One region of the Rhodopseudomonas sp. BAL398 genome, then DNA from elsewhere that is predicted to be linked to it. Evidence: predicted binding sites of a transcription regulator. Region 1 holds the regulator's gene; the other holds the start of a gene.
The links. The regulator HrcA, encoded in region 1, represses chaperone genes, less so after heat shock. The targets are predictions, from matches to a motif close to GTTAGCACTCNCNNNNNGNGAGTGCTAAC.

Region 1 (6,606 bases):
AAGATCAGGAGTCATCGCCCGCGGATCCTAACGATCAAGCCGACTTCTTGGTGTTCTTGTCGTCGTCGACTTCGGTGAACTCGGCGTCGACCACGTCATCCTTGGCGGCGTCCTTGGCGGCGTCGCTTTCGGCCTGCTGGGTGTACATCGCCTCGCCGAGCTTCATCGACGCCTGGGACAGCGTGTTCGCCTTGGCCTTGATCGCCTCGGCGTCGTTGCCCTTCAGGGCTTCGCGCAGGTCACCCAGCGCGTCCTCGATGGCGCGACGCTCGCTCTCTTCGACTTTGGAGCCGTGTTCGGCCAGCGCCTTCTCGGTGGTATGCACCAGCGCATCGGCGTGGTTCTTGGCGTCCACCGCCTCGCGACGCTTCTTGTCTTCGGCAGCGTTGACCTCGGCGTCCTTGACCATCTTCTCGATGTCGCCTTCCGATAGGCCGCCGGAGGCCTGGATCCGGATCTGCTGTTCCTTGCCGGTGGCCTTGTCCCTGGCCGAGACATTGACGATGCCGTTGGCGTCGATGTCGAAGGTGACTTCGATCTGCGGCATGCCGCGCGGCGACGGCGGAATCCCCATCAGGTCGAACTGGCCCAAGATCTTATTATCGGCCGCCATTTCGCGTTCGCCCTGGAATACGCGGATGGTCACGGCGTTCTGGTTGTCCTCGGCGGTCGAGAACACCTGGCTCTTCTTGGTCGGGATCGTGGTGTTGCGATCGATGATGCGGGTGAAAACGCCGCCCAGCGTCTCGATGCCCAGCGACAGCGGGGTGACGTCGAGCAGCAGCACGTCCTTGACGTCGCCCTGCAGCACGCCGGCCTGGATCGCGGCGCCGATGGCGACCACCTCATCCGGGTTGACGCCCTTGTGCGGCTCCTTGCCGAACAGCTGCTTGACCACTTCCTGGACCTTGGGCATGCGGGTCATGCCGCCGACCAGCACCACTTCGCCGATCTCGCCGGCGGTGAGGCCGGCATCCTTCAGCGCCTTGCGGCAGGGCTCGATGGTCTTCTGCACCAGATCGTCGACCAGCGCTTCGAACTTGGCGCGGGTCAGCTTCATGGTCAGATGCTTCGGACCGGACTGATCCGCGGTGATGAACGGCAGGTTGATCTCAGTCTGCGTCGTCGACGACAATTCGATCTTGGCCTTTTCGGCGGCTTCCTTCAGCCGCTGCAGCGCCAGCTTGTCGTTGCGCAGGTTGATGCCCTGCTCCTTCTGGAATTCGTCGGCGAGGTAGCTGACCAGACGCATGTCGAAGTCTTCGCCGCCCAGGAAGGTGTCGCCATTGGTCGACTTCACCTCGAACACGCCGTCGCCGATCTCCAGGATCGAGACGTCGAAAGTGCCGCCGCCGAGATCGTACACCGCGATGGTGCCGGTCTTGGTCTTGTCCAGACCATAGGCCAGCGCGGCTGCAGTCGGCTCGTTGATGATGCGCAGCACTTCAAGGCCGGCGATCTTGCCGGCGTCCTTGGTGGCCTGGCGCTGGGCGTCGTTGAAGTAAGCCGGAACGGTGATGACGGCCTGATCGACCTTCTGGCCGAGATGGGCCTCCGCGGTCTCCTTCATCTTCTGCAGAATGAAGGCCGAGACCTGCGAGGGCGAATAGGTCTTGGCGTCGGCCTCGACCCAGGCGTCGCCATTGGAGGCTTTGACGATCTTGTAGGGGACGAGCTTCTTGTCCTTCTCCACGGTCGGATCGTCGTAGCGGCGGCCGATCAGGCGCTTCACCGCGAAAATGGTGCGCTCGGGATTGGTCACCGCCTGGCGCTTGGCCGGCTGGCCGACCAGGCGTTCGCCATCGTCGCTAAAGGCGACAATCGACGGCGTCGTTCGCATGCCCTCGGCGTTCTCGATGACTTTCGAGTTCTTGCCGTCCATGACGGCGACGCAGGAATTGGTAGTGCCGAGATCGATCCCAATGACCTTTCCCATGGTCCTCACATCCTTCTTTTTGCGGCAGGTTGGCCGGGCCCTGACGGCGCACCAATCCAAACCCCCAATATTAAATTTCTCGCGATGTCGCGGTGGTCTTGCCTCATATAGGAGGGGGGGTGAGGCCCGCAAGGACCGTGGCGCGCTTGGTTCACGAAATCATTGCGGGCTGAGCCGGCTCGATCGGCGGCTGGGTCGGCCCGATCGGTTCGATCGGCCGCGACGAGCTTGCCGCGCCGCACCAAAATACACCAGCCCGGAGGCCGACATTCGTGCCAGGCCGCGCTTTCAAAGCTTGATCTGGCACCCCGGTCAGGAAACCATGGGAGTTGCGGCAATCGTATTTGTCGCGAATGACATGCAGATCGCGACCATCGAACGGCCGCAATGCAAACTCAGTAGAAATTCATGAAACACATTGCACGTCTCGTCGCGTTTGTTCTGCTATCCGCCGCCGTCAGCCCGGCCTTCGCCGCCGATCCGACCTATCCGCGCGGCATCCGCGTCGGGATGACGCCGATGGACGGGCTGGTTCCGGCGTCGACCTTTGTCGGCTTCGAGAGCCCGGACAATGGCGTCAAAGTGTTGCTGGCGGAGCTGCCTGCGAAGGCCTTCGCCGAAGTGGAGGAGGCCTCCAAGGCGGCTCCTGCCGATGCCGGCGCGGTCAAGCCGCAGAGCATCGCAACCGCCGCCGGCCCGGGCTATTATTCCGCGGAGGACGGCAAGGCCGGCCCCGACAAAGTCCGCCGCTACTCCTTGATCGTGTCGGGCGGCAAAACGTTTTCCGGCTATGTCGCGGTGCAGATCGCCGATTCCGAGACCAAGACCTATTCGGAAGACGCCGTGAAGCGGATGTTCGCCACCGTGGCGGTGCGCCAGCAGGTTCCTGTCGCCGAGCAGCTGGCGCTGATGCCGTTCAAGGTCAGCGAGTTGAGCGGGTTCAAGACGGTGCGGACATTGGCGCCCGGGGCGGCGCTGCTGCTGGCCGACGGCGATGACGAAACCGGCGTCGAGGCCGCGCCGTTCATAGTGCTGGGCCTGATCGGCTCGGCGCCGGAAAGATCGGAGGATCGCGGCCGGTTCGCACAGCAATCGGCGGGCCTCATCCCCGGCCTGCGCGAGGGCCGCATTACGATGTCCGAGCCGGTGCGGATCGACGGTGCCCCCGGCTACGAGACCCGGATCGACGCCGTCAGCGGCAAGGACAACACCCCGGTTCGGGTGGTGCAATGGCTGCGATTCGGCGGCGGCAACGTCGCGATCCGGATTATCGCCAGTTCGCCGCGGGACCAGTGGTCGAAGGCGTTCCCGCGGTTTCGAGCGGTGCGCGACGGCCTAGAGCCGCGCTGACCCAGGCTGCTGAAATCAGGCCTCGGTATCGGTCGTCGGTGCCGGCTTCGGCCCGCCTTTCGACACCGCCACGAGAGCGGGACGCAACACGCGCTCGCCGAGGGTGAAACCGGCCTGCACGACCTGCACCACGGTGCCGGGCGGAACCGTGGAATCCGGGACCTCATACATCGCCTGCTGGAAGTTCGGATCGAACTTCTCGCCCTGCGGATTGAATTTCTTGACGCCGTTCTTTTCCAGCGCATTGAGCATCGACCGCTCGGTCAATTCGACGCCCTCCATCAGGGCTTTCAGGCCCGGATCGGCCGAAGCCTTGGCTTCCGCCGGCACCGCGTCGAGCGCGCGCTGCAGATTGTCGGCGATGTCGACGACGTCGCGCGCAAATGCAGCGATGCCGTAGGTCCGGGCGTCGGCCACCTCGCGCGCGGTGCGCTTGCGCAGATTTTCCATCTCGGCCAGCGTTCGCAACATCTTGTCACGGGCTTCGGCGGCCTCGCGGACCAGCGCTTCGTTCGCCCCTTCTTCCGGATCGTCCGGCATGATGTACGGCTTGGAGACCACCGGCTCGGCAGCCTGCGCCGCCTGCTCGAGGTTTTCCTTCTGTCCGTTGGAATCGGTCATCACGCTACCTTCTGAAAATTGATCTCGATCGATGGGGTGGGCTTGCCGGGATATCGTGTTTGCGCTGCCAAAATCAAGCGCGGCGGGCGTCCGGGCTCAGCCGCCGAGCATCTGGCTGACGATCCGGGCGGCGTAATCCACCATCGGGATCACCCGCGCGTAATTGAGCCTGGTCGGCCCGATCACGCCCAGAACGCCGACGATATGCCCGGCGCCGTCACTATAGGGCGCGATGATGGTGGAGGAGCCGGACAGCGAGAACAGCTTGTTCTCCGAGCCGATGAAAATTCGCACCCCCTCGGCGCGCTCGGCGCGGCCGAGCAGATCAATGACGCCGCGCTTGGTCTCGAGGTCGTCGAATAACAGCCGCACCCGTTCGAGATCGTCGAGCGCATGGAGATCCTCGAGCAGATTGGCGTGGCCGCGCACGATCAGCTGGCGGTCGTCGGTGTCGCCGCCGGACCAGCTGGCGATGCCGGCGGCGATCACCTTCTGGGTCAGTTGATCGAGTTCGGCGCGGTCCTGCGTCAGCATGGTCTCGAGTTCGAGCCGAGCCTCCGCCAAGGTGCGGCCGCGGATTCGCGCATTGAGGAAATTCGAAGCCTCGGTCAGCGCCGAGGACGGCACGCCCGGCGGCAGCATCAGCACCCGGTTCTCGACCTGACCGTCCTCGGCCACCAGCACCACCAGCGCGCGCTCCGGCTCGAGCCGGACGAATTCGATGTGTTTGAGCCGTGAATTGGATTTCGCGGTCAGCACCACCGCCGCCGCCCGGGTCAGGCCGGACAAGCGCGTCAGCGCCTCGCCGAGCGCCGCCTCGACCGACTGCGCCTTGCCGACCGAATTGAGCTGGGCCTGGATCGATTGCCGCTCCGGCTCGGTCAGATCGCCGACCTGCATCAGCGCGTCGACGAAGAATCGCAGGCCAAGCTCGGTCGGCAGCCGGCCGGCGGAGGTGTGCGGCGCATAGATCAGGCCGAGCTGCTCGAGATCCGACATCACATTGCGCACCGAGGCCGGCGACAGCGGCACCGTGATCAGGCGCGAGATGTTGCGCGAACCAACCGGCTCGCCGGTGGCCAGATAGCTCTCGACGATCTGCCGGAAGATCTCTCGCGACCGCTCGTTGAGCTGCGCCAGCCCGGCATTCGGGGCGATCAGGCCGATGTGTTCGTGATGAGCCAAGGAGAACCTCCGTGAAGCTGCTAATTTGTCGATGCCGGGGTCCGGTTACAAGCAGGCATTACGCCGATTGCCGGCCGCGGCCCTTGCCGCTGCGGCGCTGGCCCCCTAAAAGCACCGCGAGATCAGCTTTTCCTGTATTTTCGGAGGATTCCCCATGCGGCCAAGCCGCCGTGCGCCAGACGAATTGCGCGCCGTATCGCTGGAACGCGGTGTCGTCAAATATGCCGAGGGCTCCTGCATGGTGAAATTCGGCGACACCCATGTGCTGGTCACCGCTACCCTGGAAGAGCGGCTGCCGCCGTGGCTGAAGGGGCAGGGCCGCGGCTGGGTCACCGCCGAATACGGCATGCTGCCGCGCGCCACGCTGGAACGCACCCGTCGCGAGGCCGCCGCCGGCAAGCAGAACGGCCGCACCGTGGAAATTCAGCGGCTGATCGGCCGCTCGCTGCGCGCGACGCTGGATCTCGAAGCGCTCGGCGAGCGCCAGATCACCGTCGATTGCGACGTGATCCAGGCTGACGGCGGCACCCGCACCGCCTCGATCACCGGCGCCTGGGTGGCTTTGGCCGACTGCATCGCCTGGATGAAGAGCCGCAACATGCTCAAGGGCACCGGCAATGTGATTCGCGACAATGTCGCGGCGATCTCCTGCGGCATCTACAACGGTACTCCAGTACTGGATCTGGATTATGCCGAGGATTCCGAGGCCGATACCGACGCCAATTTCGTCATGACCGGCGATGGCCGTATCATCGAGGTCCAGGGAACCGCCGAAAAGGTACCGTTTTCGCAGGACGAGTTCCTGGCGCTGATGGCGCTGGCGAAAAAGGGCGTGGCCCGGCTGGTCGATCTGCAGAAAATGGCGGTGGCGTGAGCCATCCTTGTCGCGCCGTTCCACCGCAACCTGCTAGCCTGGGCTGATCATGTATCGTCGAATCAGCGGCAAGCTCGTGATCGCGACCCATAATCCCGGCAAGCTCGCCGAGATGCGCGAATTGCTGGCGCCTTACGGCATCGAGGCCATCTCGGCCGGCGAGCTCGGCCTCGCCGAGCCCGACGAGACCGGCGACAGTTTCCGCAGCAATGCGGCGATCAAGGCGCAGGCCGCCGCCAAGGCATCGCAACTGCCTGCCTTCGCTGATGATTCCGGCCTGGTGGTGGATGCGCTCGACGGCGCGCCGGGGATCTATTCGGCGCGCTGGGCCGGCGAGACCAAGGATTTTGGCGCCGCGATGATGCGGATCGAACGGCTGCTGCAGGAGCGCGGCGCCACCAAGCCGGGGCAGCGCAGCGCGCATTTCGTCTCGGCGCTGTGCGTCGCCTGGCCAGATGGCCATGTCGAGGAAGTCGAGGGACGGGTCGAAGGAACCTTGGTCTGGCCGCCGCGCGGCACCGCCGGCTTCGGTTATGATCCGACCTTCCTGCCCGACGGCCATGATCGCACCTTCGGCGAGATGACCAGCATCGAAAAGCACGGCCTGCCGCCGCTTGGGCTCGGCCTGTCGCACCGCGCC
Region 2 (6,606 bases), 2.4 Mb from region 1:
AGATCCACCCATCGCTGCGGGTAACCGGCCAGTTGATCAATGACAACGAATCCGAAAGACTTGGTAGCGCGAGGGTATGACGCGATTGCCGAAACCTATCTCGACCGCTTCTCATCATCCAACGTGCGAGACGCGTGGTTAAACGAACTTATTGCGGCCCTGCCACCAAAGTCAAAAGTCCTGGACTTGGGATGTGGCGCCGGGATTCCTGTCGCCGAACGATTGTGCCTCGCCGGTCACGCCGTAACTGGGGTGGACAGTTCTGCTCGGCAAATTGAGATCGCGCGGGAGCGAGTTCATCGCGCCGCTTTCCTGCAAAGCGATATGATGACGGTGGACTTGCCCGTCTCGTCATTTGATGGGGTTGCGGCGTTCTATTCGATCACGCACGTTGCGGCGACTGAGCAAGGGTTACTGCTGAGGCGAATTAGCGAATGGCTCAAACCGGCCGGGCTGTTTGTCGGCAGTTTTGGTACGGGGAGTGCGCATGACTGGGTTGGTAAATGGCTCGGTACGGAGATGTTCTTTAGTCACAACAGCGATGCGGTAACGTTCGATTTCGTGCGCCAGGCCGGTCTTCAGATGGTTCGGGCGGAGGTCGTTCAGCAAGACAATGAAGACGCCCGCTTCCTATGGATCGTTGCTCGCAAGGTGAGTTGACTGTGTCGCGCGCAGCGCTTCGTTGCGGCCATGGATGGTAACGACGACAGCCTCGTCTCCTCCAAACAAAAACCCCGGCGTTTCCGCCGGGGTTTTGCATTTGATAGTTCGCTTTCGCGAAGGTGGCCTGGATCAGAAATCCATGCCGCCCATGCCGCCGCCCGGAGGCATGCCGCCGCCGGCGTTGCCCTTCTTGGGCAGTTCGGCGATCATGGCTTCGGTGGTGATCAGCAGAGCCGCGACGGAAGCCGCGTTCTGGATCGCCGCACGGACGACCTTGGTCGGGTCGATGATGCCCTTCTTGACCATGTCGCCATATTCGCCGGTCTGGCTGTCGAACCCGTAATTATATTGGTCCTTCTCCAGCACCTTGCCGACGATGACGCTGCCGTCCTCGCCTGCGTTGATGGCGATCTGGCGAGCGGGCCAGGACAGCGCCTTGCGGACGATCTCGACGCCGGTCTTCTGGTCGTCGTTCTGGGTCTTGATCTTCTTCAGCTGCTCGGAAGCGCGCAGCAGAGCGACACCGCCGCCCGGGACGATGCCTTCCTCGACAGCGGCGCGGGTCGCATGCATCGCGTCGTCGACGCGGTCCTTGCGCTCCTTGACTTCGACTTCGGTGGCGCCGCCGACGCGGATGACGGCCACGCCGCCGGCCAGCTTGGCAAGACGCTCCTGCAGCTTCTCACGGTCGTAGTCCGAGGTGGTTTCCTCGATCTGCGCCTTGATCTGCGCCACGCGGGCTTCGATGTCGGCCTTCTTGCCGGCGCCGTTGACGATCGTGGTGTTCTCCTTGTCGATCATCACCTTCTTGGCCTTGCCGAGCATGGCGAGGGTGACGTTCTCCATCTTGATGCCGAGATCTTCCGAGATCGCCTGGCCGCCGGTCAGGATCGCGATGTCCTGCAGCATGGCCTTGCGGCGATCGCCGAAGCCCGGCGCCTTGACGGCGGCGACCTTCAGACCGCCACGCAGGCGGTTGACCACCAGGGTGGCAAGCGCCTCGCCTTCAACGTCTTCCGCAACGATCACCAGCGGCTTGCCGGTCTGCACCACGGCTTCCAACAGCGGCAGCAGCTCGTTCAGGTTGGAGAGCTTCTTCTCGTTGATCAGGATGTAGGCGTCGTCGAATTCAACGCGCATCTTGTCGGCGTTGGTGACGAAGTAGGGCGAGATGTAGCCGCGGTCGAACTGCATGCCTTCGACGACGTCGAGCTCGGTCTCAAGCGACTTGGCTTCCTCGACGGTGATGACACCCTCGTTGCCGACCTTCTTCATCGCGTCGGCGAGGAACTTGCCGATTTCGCTGTCGCCATTGGCCGAGATGGTGCCGACCTGGGCGATCTCCTCGTTCGAGGTGACCTTCTTGGAATTCTTGACGAGGTCGGCGACCACGGCTTCCACCGCCAGGTCGATGCCGCGCTTCAGATCCATCGGGTTCATACCGGCGGCAACCGACTTGGCGCCTTCACGGACGATCGCGGCGGCCAGAACGGTCGCGGTGGTGGTGCCGTCGCCGGCGAGGTCGGCGGACTTCGAGGCCACTTCGCGCACCATCTGGGCGCCCATGTTCTCGAACTTGTCCTCGAGCTCGATCTCCTTGGCGACGGTGACGCCGTCCTTGGTGATGCGGGGCGCGCCGAACGACTTGTCGAGCACGACGTTGCGGCCCTTGGGGCCGAGCGTCACCTTGACGGCGTTGGCGAGAATGTCGACGCCGCGCAGCATGCGATCGCGAGCGTCGACGCCGAATTTGACTTCTTTAGCTGACATATGTGTTTCCTTGGGTTCGACTTGGATGCCTCATCCTGAGGAGCGGACCTCTTGGTCCGCGTCTCGAAGGATGAGAGTTCAAAACATCTGCCCTCGTCCTTCGAGACGCCGGCTGCGCCGGCTCCTCAGGATGAGGGCGCGTGTGGCGCTTAGGCCGCCTTCTTCTTGGCGGGCGCGACGTCGGTGAGGACGCCCATGATGTCGCTTTCCTTCATGATCAGCAGCTCTTCACCGTCGAGCTTGACCTCGGTGCCGGACCATTTGCCGAACAGCACGCGGTCGCCGACCTTGAGATCGATCGGGATCAGCTTGCCGGCTTCGTCGCGGCCGCCCGGGCCAACAGCGGTGATTTCGCCCTGGGAGGGCTTTTCCTTGGCGCTGTCGGGGATGATGATACCGCCAGCGCTTTTGGCCTCGGCGTCGATGCGCTTGACTACAACGCGGTCGTGCAGCGGACGGAATTTCATGCAAGTCCTCCTAAGTTTCTGAAGATATTCGAGTTTTTGAAATTGGCAGTCGCGCCCGGCGAGTGCCAGGGCGATGGTCTGGAGATAAGCCAGAGTTGAGGTGGGAACAAGCCCTGATAGCAGAAAAATTAGCACTCAAATAGGGCGGCTGCCAGATTTCGCCGGCACTCTTAATGCCACCCGGCTGGTATTAGCACTGGCGCTAAGTCGCTGCTAACGCTGAATTATTCAACACATCGTTAAACTTTTAGGCTTGTGATGGGTTACTTGGCTGCGTCACATTTGGAACATCGCGGGTGGAGCGAGGTGGCTTCCGGTTCGCCCCGCCGCGATCGGGCAACGGCATCGGGCTCATTCGAACGGCAAGACCGGACACCACTTTTGCTGAATGCGCTCGACCCACGGAGGTTGGCATGGTCGGAAAGGGTGAAGTTTCTGAAGATTTCAGGAAACAGGTGCTCGGCTATGGGCTGACGACGGCGGAGATTCTGTACCGCCGCCCCGGTCGGCACTGGCTGCTGCAAAGCTATGTCTGGCAGAATTACGATCTGTTTCCCAAATTTCCGGCGCTGAAGGATTTTCTGGCGTTCTGGGAGAAGGAGCTGGAAGGGCCGCTGGTCTCCGTCACCGTGGCGCACAGCAAGCTGATCAAGCCGGCCGAGCTGCGCGCCATTGACGGCGTCTTCCGGCTGCATTGAGGGCGATCCCCGATCTGACGAATTGCCGTCGTCATCGCCAGCGGCTAACCTCACCAAGCGGCGCAGCATCCCGAGCAACGGGGGCGCGCCGCGAGGGGGAGAAACAGATGGCATCCGCAGGTTTTCGCGCGACCAAGGCAGCGACGGGCCCGGCCAGATCCGGTTCGGCGTCGGCCGCCAAGGCCAGGTCAAAGACCAAGTCCGAGTCCAAGGCCAATTCCAAGATCAATCCCAACACCAAGGCAGCCGTGAAATCGATGGCCAAGCTGGTCGGCAAGTCGGCGGTCCGCTCGAAGGCCATTCCCCAGGCCAAATCGGCCGCCAAGACTCCCGCGAAGCCTGCGGCCAAAACCGCCGCCAACTCCGAAGCCAAGCCCGCAGCCGCGCCAGCGCGTCTGAAGCAGCGCGTCGCGATCAGCCATCTGCGCGAGGATTCCTTCGTCGCCAATGGTCTGCGCGCCTATGCGCAATATCGCGACCTCGGCATCGCCCGCGCCAGCCATGGCATGGTCCAGGCCCATGTGATCCGGCTGGTCGGACCGTGCAACCCGGCCGAGGTTTCCAAGCTGCATTTCCACGATGTCGACTTCCAGATGGTCTATGTGCTGAGCGGCTGGGTGAAGGCCGATCTCGAAGGCCACGGCGAGATCCTGATGCGCGAAGGCAGCTGCTGGACCCAGCCGCCGCGGATCCGGCACAAGATCAATGATTACTCCGACGATTGCGAATTGCTGGAAGTAATCCTGCCGGCGGAGTTCGACACCGTGGAATTGACGGCGAACAAATAGGCGCGACGCCGGTTTCGAAGGCGAGTGCTGCTGTCCCATCCACCTCGACACCGTGGCCCAGCGCCCTTACCGTGCAGCGCCGGTAACGAGAGGTGTGATGTGAGCAAAAAGACTGTCGCGAAAAGAACTGTCGCCAAGAAGACTCAAGCCAAGAACGCTTCAGCCCTAAAGACTTCAGCCAAAAAGCTTTCGACCAAGAAGGCCTCAGCCAAAAACACCGTGAGCACGAAGAAGACCCGCGCCACGCCGGCGGCGAAGAAACGGGCAGCGCCGGTCGGCCGCGCCAGCACAGCCAAACGGGCCGCACCGCGTGCCGCCAAGCTGCGGCCGCCGAAGGGGCCGGTCTGGCAATGGTCGGCAGTGGACACCGCGGCGGCGATTCGCGCCGGCGTAATTTCCTCGGTCGAGGTCGTCTCGGCCCATATCGCGCGGATGCACGCGGTCAATCCGGCGCTCAATGCGGTCGTGGTCGATCTGTCGGAGCAGGCGCTCACGGCGGCCAAAGCCGCTGACCGCGCCAGGCCGGGGAAGGCCGGCTTCGGGCCGTTGCACGGCGTGCCGATCACCATCAAGGAGAACGTCGACTATGACGGCCGGCCCAACCCCAATGGCGTCGCCGCGCAGATGCAGATCATCGCGCCATCGGACGCCCCGGTGGTGCGCAATCTGAAAAAGGCCGGCGCCATCGTCCTCGGCCTGACCAACACGCCAGAATTTTCCTTCCGCGCCTTCACCGACAATCCGCTGCACGGGCTGACGCTCAATCCCTGGAGTGCCGACATCACCTGCGGCGGCTCCTCGGGCGGCGCCGGCTCCGCGGTGGCATCCGGCATCGGCACCATCGCGCATGGCAACGACATCGGCGGCTCACTGCGCTGGCCGGCGCATTGCAACGGCATCGCCACCATCAAGCCGACCCAGGGCCGCATCCCGGCCTATAACGAGAGTGCCGCGGCGGAGCGGCCGATGCTGTCGCATCTGATGTCCGGGCAGGGCCCACTGGCGCGCAGCGTCGGCGATGTCCGGCTCGGGCTCGAGGTGATGAGCCAGCGCGATCCGCGCGATCCGTGGTGGGTGCCGGCGCCGCTACAGGGGCCGAAGCCGAAGGGACCGATCAAGGTCGCGCTGGCGAAACTGCCGGCCGATATGGACGTCGATCCCTCGGTGCGCGCCGCGCTGCGGCAGGCCGCCGATCATCTGGAGCGCGGCGGCTATCGGGTCAGCGAGGTCGAGGTCCCGGACATCAACGGGGTGTGGCAGAACTGGTGCGACATCATCACCAATGAAGTCATGGTGATGCAGGAAGCCGGGATGCTGGCGGTGACCTCCGAGGATTTCCGCACCGCCTGGACCGGCATGAAGGCCAAGGCCAATGTGCTCGACATGGCGGGCTGGATGCGCGCCACCGCGGCGCGCAACGGCCATATCCGCGCCTGGCAAATGTTCTTCGAGGATTATCCGGTGGTGCTGGCGCCGACCACGGTGAAGCCGACGCCGGGCCCGCGCGAAGACGCCATCAGCGCCGAGCGCGTGCGCGAGATCTTCTGGAACGATCTGCGCTTCATCTCGGCGATCAACGTGCTGGGCCTGCCGGGCGCCGTGGTGCCGGTGGGGCTACACGACGGCAAGCCGATCGGCGTGCAGCTGATCGCCGGGCGCTATCGCGAGGATCTGGCGCTCGACGCCGCCGCCACGATCGAGAAGCGGGCCGGCATGTTGGTGCGGCAATTGTGGGAACGGATGGGATAGCGCCGGCGCTATGTCAGCACGCCGACCACCGCGCCCATCAGGCAGGTGGTCAGCGTGCCGGACACGATCGATTTGAGGCCGAGCGCCGCGATCTCCTCGCGGCGCTGCGGCGCCATCGTTGAAAGCCCGCCGATCATGATGCCGAGGCTGCCGAAATTGGCGAAGCCGCATAGCGCATAGAGCATGATCAGCCGCGAGCGCGGATCGAGCGCGTCGGCCGGCAGTTTCGAAAATTCCACATAGGCGATCAGCTCGTTGAGCACGGTCTTGATCCCCATCAGCGACCCGGCGGTGACCGCCTGATCCCATGGCAGGCCGAGCATCCAGCACACCGGTGCCATCGCGTAGCCGAGCAGCCGCTGCAGCGAGATCGGCGCGCCATGGAAATCCGGCAGCAGGCCCAGCACCGCATTGGCGAGATAGACCAGTGCCACCAGCACGATCAGCATCGCCACGATGTTGAGGAGCAAT

Region 2: a site for HrcA is predicted at 2,942-2,970, ahead of RBJ75_RS09165 (co-chaperone GroES). Genes of this name have one in related genera too.

The regions. Positions count from the first base shown of each region.
Region 1 covers NZ_CP133111.1:4,309,071-4,315,676, reverse strand. Annotated here, with positions in the region: gene dnaK (molecular chaperone DnaK) at 35-1,936, opposite strand; gene RBJ75_RS20360 (hypothetical protein) at 2,345-3,286, shown strand; gene grpE (nucleotide exchange factor GrpE) at 3,302-3,907, opposite strand; gene hrcA (heat-inducible transcriptional repressor HrcA) at 4,004-5,092, opposite strand; gene rph (ribonuclease PH) at 5,247-5,966, shown strand; gene rdgB (RdgB/HAM1 family non-canonical purine NTP pyrophosphatase) at 6,016-6,606, shown strand, end outside.
Region 2 covers NZ_CP133111.1:1,893,638-1,900,243, reverse strand. Annotated here, with positions in the region: gene RBJ75_RS09175 (class I SAM-dependent methyltransferase) at 40-660, shown strand; gene groL (chaperonin GroEL) at 793-2,433, opposite strand; gene RBJ75_RS09165 (co-chaperone GroES) at 2,583-2,900, opposite strand; gene RBJ75_RS09160 (usg protein) at 3,314-3,598, shown strand; gene RBJ75_RS09155 (cupin domain-containing protein) at 3,856-4,386, shown strand; gene RBJ75_RS09150 (amidase family protein) at 4,606-6,135, shown strand; gene RBJ75_RS09145 (NupC/NupG family nucleoside CNT transporter) at 6,144-6,606, opposite strand, start outside.